Regions from separate parts of the Pseudorhodoferax sp. genome, predicted to be linked through region 2. Evidence: predicted binding sites of a transcription regulator. Region 2 holds the regulator's gene; each other region holds the start of a gene.
What was found. Region 2 encodes FNR, which switches genes on or off when oxygen is low (the NO sensors DNR and NnrR bind a similar motif). Its sites were predicted from a motif close to TTGATNNNNATCAA; they were not measured.
Positions count from the first base shown of each region.

Region 1 (2,258 bases), 3.8 Mb from region 2:
AGCAGGTAGTCGTGCACCAGGCGCGACCACAGCAGGTCGTAGGAGCGCAGCATCTGGAACGCGCCGGCCATCTGGCTGGCCTTGAGGTAGCCGGTGGCGGCCATCTGCGCCTCCAGCAGGCTGACCTGGCTCTCGTCGATGAACAGGGCCAGCTCGCCGGGCTCGCTGAAGTCGGTCTGCGCGGCGAACAGGCTGACGCTGGCCAGCCGCGCGTCGCCGTCGCGCGCCATGGCTGCGGCCGCGATGGCCAGCAGCGTGCCGCCCAGGCAGTAGCCGGTGGCGTGCACCTGGCGCTGCGGGCAGATCGCGTTCACGGCGTCGAGCGCGGCGAAGAAGCCGTCGCGCAGGTAGTCGTCCATGCCCAGGTCGCGCTCGGCCTCGCCCGGGTTCTTCCAGGAGATGCAGAACACGGTGTGGCCCTGGTCCAGCAGGTACTTGACCAGCGAATCGTGCGGCGAGAGGTCCAGGATGTAGTACTTCATGATCCAGGCCGGCACCAGCAGCACCGGCTCGGGGTGCACCTCGGCGGTGGTCGGCTGGTACTGGATCAGCTCCATGACCCGGTTGCGCAGCACCACCTTGCCGGGCGTGGCGGCCAGGTCGCGCCCGACCGCGAAGCCGCCCGGCGCGGCCAGCGCCTCGCCGGTGGCGGCCTGGGCCAGGTCGGTGAGCAGGTGCTGGGTGCCGCGCACGAGGTTGGCGCCGCCCTCGGCCAGCGTCGCCTTGATCACCAGCGGGTTGGTGGCGATGCGGTTGCCGGGCGAGCACATGTCCAGCCACTGGCGCGCCCAGAACGCGACGACGCGCTCGTGGTGCGGGTCCACGCCCGGCACGCCGTGCGTGGCGGCATCCCACCACTGCTCCACCAGCAGGAAGGACTGGTGCCACAGGTTGAATGGCCACTGGCGCCATTCGGGCGCGGCGAAGCGGCGGTCCTGCGCCGGCGGCGCCACCAGCGCGCGTGCGTCGCCGGGGCGCGTGCTCAGCGCCTCGGCCAGGTACCAGGCCAGCGCCTGGGCCTGCGTGGCGGCCAGGCTGGCCAGCGCCATCTGGCGGCCGGGCGAGCCGGCCAGGTGGGCCACCCAGTCCTGCCAGGCCAGCAGGGCCGACGTGGGCGAGAGCGAGCCGCTCATGCGGGCGAGGGCGGCGTGGACCAGGGTGTCGAGCTGTTGGGTCGGAGCAGGCGCGTTGGGCAGGGACATGGCGGGAACTGTCGCGGCGCGGTGGGCGCCACGATTGATGCAAGTCAAGGGAGCACGATATTCGAGCGAATATCCCCAGTCTAGCGCGCTGAATTCGCTCATTCCGTGACGCGGCTGTGTTCCATTGACGCCATGGCGACCGATGTTTCTTCCCCCGCGGCCGAGCCGGCCGCCAGCGACTGGCATGCCCTGCCGGCCGACGACGTCCTGCAGCGGCTCGACAGCCGCCGCGAGGGCCTGACCGCTGCCGAGGCCGCCGCGCGGCTGGCCCGCCACGGCCCGAACGAGCTGCCGGCGCCGCCGCGCGTGCACCCGTTCCGGCGCTTCCTGGCGCAGTTCAACAACGCGCTGATCCTGTTCCTGCTGTCCGCGGCGGTGGTGGCGGCGGTGCTGGGCCACTGGGTCGACGCCAGCGTGATCGTCGGCGTGGTGCTGGTCAACGCCATCGTCGGCTTCGTGCAGGAGGGCAAGGCCGAGCAGGCGCTGGATGCGCTGCGCGCGATGCTGGCGCCCAGCGCGCGCGTGCTGCGCGAGGGCCGGCGCCTGGCCGTGCCGGTGGCCGGCCTGGTGCCGGGCGACGTGGTGCTGCTGGAGGCCGGCGACCGCGTGCCGGCCGACCTGCGCCTGCTGCGCGCGCGCGGCCTGCTGGTGGACGAGGCCATCCTGACCGGCGAGTCCGTGGCCAGCACCAAGTCCGAGGCCGCCGTCGACGCCCGGGCGGCGCTGGGCGACCGCGACGGCATGGCCTATTCCGGCACGCTGGTGGCGGCCGGGCAGGGCCTGGGAACGGTGGTGGCCACCGGCGTGCACACCGAGATCGGCCGCATCAGCAGCCTGCTGGGCGGGGTGCAGCCGCTGACCACGCCGCTGCTGCGCAAGATCGACGCCTTCGGCCGGCGCTTCACGGTGCTGTGCATCCTGCTGGCGGCCGTGCTGTTCGCGTTCGCCGTCGGCGTGCAGGACATGGAATGGGTGGCGGCGCTGATGGTGGTGGTGGCCGTGGCCGTGAGCCTGGTGCCTGAGAGCCTGCCGGCGGTGATCACCATCACGCTGGCC
Region 1 is NZ_JASGJZ010000001.1:183,149-185,406, reverse strand. Features, by position in the region: gene QM782_RS00885 (PHA/PHB synthase family protein) at 1-1,202, opposite strand, end outside; gene QM782_RS00880 (HAD-IC family P-type ATPase) at 1,335-2,258, shown strand, end outside.
Region 1: a site for FNR is predicted at 1,237-1,250, ahead of QM782_RS00885 (PHA/PHB synthase family protein). Genes of this name have one in related genera too.

Region 2 (2,258 bases):
GATGCAAGTTCCGCAGCAAGCACTGCAGGCCCCCGTCGCCGCCCGCCCGTGGTGGCGCCACGGCATGGTCTGGATGGTCATCGCCGGGCCGGCGGCGGTCGTGGTGGCCGGCATCGTGACGGCCGTGATCGCGTTCCAGGGCGCCGACCCGGTGGTCCAGGACCCCGCCGCGGCGCAGGCCGCCGAGCAGTCGTTCGACCACCAGCCGGCCATGCAGGGCCGCAACCACGCGGCCACCGGCGGCGTGCCGGCCGCGCGCTGAAGGGCAGGGGCCGCCGCCATGTGGGGACAACGCCTGATGTGGATCGCCTGGCCGGCCTTCCTGGCCGCGGGCGTGCTGGAGATGCTGGTGTTCGCGCTGATCGACCCGCACGACCTGCACTGGTTGGGCCGCGCGCTGGAATGGTCGCCGATGGCCGTCTACACCGCCACCTTCTTCGGCTTCTGGCTGGTGTGCATGGGCGCCTGCGCGATGACGGCGCTGCTGGCGCTGACGCCGGCGGAGCTCAACCGCGGCGCGGCGCGGCTCAATGGCAGACCTGTGGATTGACGATGCGCTGCAGCGCATCGGCATCGCGGATGCGCAGGTGCCGCTGCTTGACCTCGACGATGCCCTCGTCGACGAACTTGGAGAAGGTGCGGCTCACGGTCTCCAGCTTCAGGCCCAGGTAGCTGCCGATCTCCTCGCGCGTCATGCGCAGGATCAGCTCGCTGCGCGAGAAGCCGCGCGCGTGCAGGCGCTTGACCAGGTTCAGCAGGAAGGCCGCCACGCGCTCCTCGGCGCGCATGCTGCCCAGCAGCAGCATCACGCCGTGCTCGCGCACGATCTCGCGGCTCATGATCTTGTGCACGTGGTGCTGCAGCGCGTTGACCTCGCGCGAGAGCTCTTCCAGCCGGTCGAACGGCATCACGCAGACCTCGGCATCCTCCAGCGCCACGGCGTCGCAGCTGTGCCGGTCGTTGACGATGCCGTCCAGGCCGATGATCTCGCCGGCCATCTGGAAGCCGGTGACCTGTTCGCGCCCGTCGGCCGTGGCCACCGTGGTCTTGAAGAAGCCGGTGCGGATCGCGTAGAGCGAGCTGAACTTCTCGCCGTTGTGGAACAGCGTCCCGCCGCGCTTGATGGAGCGGCGCGTGGCGACGACCTCGTCGATGCGCGCGAGCTCCTGCTGGTCCAGCTGCATCGGCATGCACAGTTCGCGCAGATTGCAGTTGGAACAGGCGACTTTGACGGCGAGTGGGTTCATGGCGTCCTTTCTGACCTAGCGCAAATTGTCTCAAAACCGATTGTGACGGCGCTTGATCATGGTCAAGCACGGGATTGTTCTACCGCGGCACAGTGGCAGCCTGAGGATTTCCCATGACGACGACGATGGCTTCCCTTGCCGTTCCAGCCTGCCAGGTTCCCGAGGACGTGCTGCGGCGCTTCGACCGGCCCGGGCCGCGCTACACCTCCTATCCGACGGCCGACCGCTTCGTCGAGGCCTTCGGCCCGCAGGACCTGGCGCAGGCCTTGCAGCAGCGGTGCAACGGCGGGGCGGGGCAGGCCCTGCCGCTGTCGCTGTACGTACACGTTCCGTTCTGCGAATCGCTGTGCTACTACTGCGCCTGCAACAAGATCATCACCCGGCGCCACGAGAAGGCCGGGCCCTACCTGGACTATCTGGAGCGCGAGATCGAGCTCGTCGTCGCTGCGCTGGGCGCGGGCCAGCCAGTATCGCAGCTGCACCTGGGCGGCGGCAGCCCGACCTTCCTGGACGACGCGGAACTGGCGCGCCTGATGGACGCGCTGCGCCGCCGGTTCGCGCTGGCGCCCGGCGCCGAGTGCGCGATCGAGGTCGATCCGCGCACCGTCGACGCCGCGCGGCTGGAGCGGCTGGCCGCGCTCGGCTTCAACCGCCTGTCCTTCGGCGTGCAGGACTTCGACCCGGCCGTGCAGAAGGCCGTGCACCGGGTGCAGCCGTTCGAGCAGGTCGAGGCGCTGGTGCGCGCCGCGCGCGGGGCCGGCTTCGAGTCCATGAACGTGGACCTGATCTACGGCCTGCCGCAGCAGACGCCGGCCTCCTTCGCGCGCACGCTGGAGCAGGTGGTCGCGCTGCGGCCCGAGCGCATCGCGCTGTACGGCTACGCGCACCTGCCCGAGCGCTTCAAGCCGCAGCGGCGCATCCATGCCGAGCAGCTGCCCGACGGCCCGGCCCGGCTGGCCATGCTGGGCGCGGCGCTGGCGCGCTTCCAGCAGGCCGGCTACGTCTACGTCG
Region 2 is NZ_JASGJZ010000001.1:3,967,805-3,970,062, forward strand. Features, by position in the region: gene QM782_RS18590 (nitrogen fixation protein FixH) at 2-262, shown strand; gene QM782_RS18595 (hypothetical protein) at 281-550, shown strand; gene fnr (fumarate/nitrate reduction transcriptional regulator Fnr) at 528-1,247, opposite strand; gene hemN (oxygen-independent coproporphyrinogen III oxidase) at 1,361-2,258, shown strand, end outside.

Region 3 (2,258 bases), 2.9 Mb from region 2:
GCGCCTGCGCCGGTGCGCTGGGCCTGGCGGTCGCCGGCTGGTACGACAGCCCGATCCTGGGCGGCGATGGCAACCGCGAATTCCTGATGGTGTTGAGGACAACATGACAAGCGCGAACCCGCTCCCCGTGAGCTTTGAGTTCTTTCCGCCCAAGACGCCCGAGGGCGTCGCCAAGCTGCGCACGGTGCGCCAGGCGCTGTACGCGCGCCGGCCGCAGTTCTGCTCGGTGACCTACGGGGCCGGCGGCTCCACGCAGCAGGGCACCTTCGGCGCCGTGGCCGAGATCCTGGCCGAGGGCGTGGACGCGGCCTCGCACTTCTCGTGCATCGGCGCCACGCGCGAGAGCGTGCGCGCGCAGCTGGCCGAGCTGCGCGCCATGGGCGTCAGGCGCCTGGTGGCGCTGCGCGGCGACCTGCCCAGCGGCTACGGCGCCGGCGGCGCGTTCCAGTACGCCAGCGACCTGGTGGCCTTCATCCGCGCCGAGACCGGCGACGCCTTCCACATCGAGGTGGCGGCCTATCCCGAGGTGCACCCCCAGGCACGTTCGCCCGAGGCCGACTTCGCGGCCTTCGCGGCCAAGGCGCGCGCCGGCGCCGACGGCGCGATCACGCAGTACTTCTACAACGCCGACGCGTTCTTCCGCTTCCGCGACGAGTGCCAGCGCCAGGGGCTGGACCTGCCGATCGTGCCGGGCATCATGCCGATCACGAGCTCGACGCAGCTGATGCGCTTTTCCGACGCCTGCGGTGCCGAGATCCCGCGCTGGATCCGGCTGCGGCTGCAGGCCTTCGGCGACGACACGGCGGCGATCAAGGCCTTCGGGCTGGACGTGGTGGCCGGCCTGTGCGAGCGCCTGCGCGCCGGCGGCGCCCCGGCGCTGCACTTCTACACGATGAACCAGTCGGCCGCGACGCTGGCGCTGTGCGACCGGCTGGGCCTGTGATCGTCGCGTAGACGCGACACCGGGATTTGACCCAGCGCAAACCCGCTGCAGCCGCCCGGCACCGGCCGGCCGTGCTTGACCGGGCTCAAACGCGGCCGTGGTCCGCGCCTCTGTAATCGGCCATGGGACATCCCCACAGAGCAGACATCCAAGAGAGCAAGACCATGAAGAAGCAAGTGATCGCCGCCGCCGTGCTGGGCATGCTGGCGGCTGGCGCCGCCGTCGCGCAGACCGCGGCCCAGGGCCCGTGGCAGGTGCGCGCGCGCGCCGTCCATCTCGACAGTGCCAACCACGACAGCACCGGCCTCGGCCTGTCGGTCAACGACAAGTGGATCCCGGAAGTCGACATCAGCTACTTCTTCACGCCGAACATCGCGGCCGAGTTGATCCTGACCTACCCGCAGAAGCACGACCTGCGCGCCGGCGGCGCCACGATCGGCACGCTGCGCCACCTGCCGCCTACGCTGACGGCGCAGTACCACTTCAACCCGACCGGCCAGATCCGCCCCTACGTGGGCGCCGGCATCAACTACACGCGCTTCAGCTCGGTGCACCTGCCGGCCGGCGTGAGCATCGACAAGAACAGCTTCGGCGGCGCGCTGCAGGTGGGCGTGGACATCCCGCTGCCGTACAAGGGCCTGTCGCTGAACATCGACGTGAAGAAGGTCTGGATCGGCACCGACGTGAAGGCCGCCGGCCAGAAGATCGGCAGCTTCGACGTCGATCCGGTGCTGATCGGCGTCGGCCTGGGCTACCGGTTCTGACCGATCCCCAGGGCCTGGGCCACGGCCCGGGCCTGGCGGTCCAGCCGGCGCGAGGCCGGCTGCAGCCGCGCCTGCTGCTGCAACAGGTGCTGGGCCTCGGCGAGCTGGCCGCTTCGGGCCAGCGCATCGAGGTACAGCTGCTGGAACAGGTCGCGCTGCGCATGGCTGCCGCCGATCTCGCGCAGGCGCGGCAGCGCCAGGGCCAGGGTCCGCGCGGCCGTGGCGTGGTCGCCACGCGCATGCGCCAGCAGGCCTTGCGCGGCCGGTAGCGCGACGCTGCGCCAGGCCTCCTGCGGCGCCTGTTGCGCATGGCGGGCGAGATCGGCCAGCAGCACGTCCGCCTCGGGCCGGCCGGCGCGTGCCAGGCCGTAGAGATAGTGCAGGTCCAGGAACGCCAGCACGTGGTCGGCCACGCGCGGCGCCAGCCAGGGCGCCAGTTCCTGCCAGCGCGGGCCCACGCCGGCGCCGGCCAGTTCCAGCCGGGCCAGCAGCGAGACGGCGTTGACCTGGTCCTGCGAATACGTCTTCAGCACGCCCCAGACGCGTGTGTC
Region 3 is NZ_JASGJZ010000001.1:1,027,257-1,029,514, reverse strand. Features, by position in the region: gene QM782_RS04925 (TlyA family RNA methyltransferase) at 1-107, shown strand, start outside; gene metF (methylenetetrahydrofolate reductase [NAD(P)H]) at 104-943, shown strand; gene QM782_RS04915 (OmpW/AlkL family protein) at 1,108-1,707, shown strand; gene QM782_RS04910 (tetratricopeptide repeat protein) at 1,695-2,258, opposite strand, start outside.
Region 3: a site for FNR is predicted at 1,019-1,032, ahead of QM782_RS04915 (OmpW/AlkL family protein). Genes of this name have one in related genera too.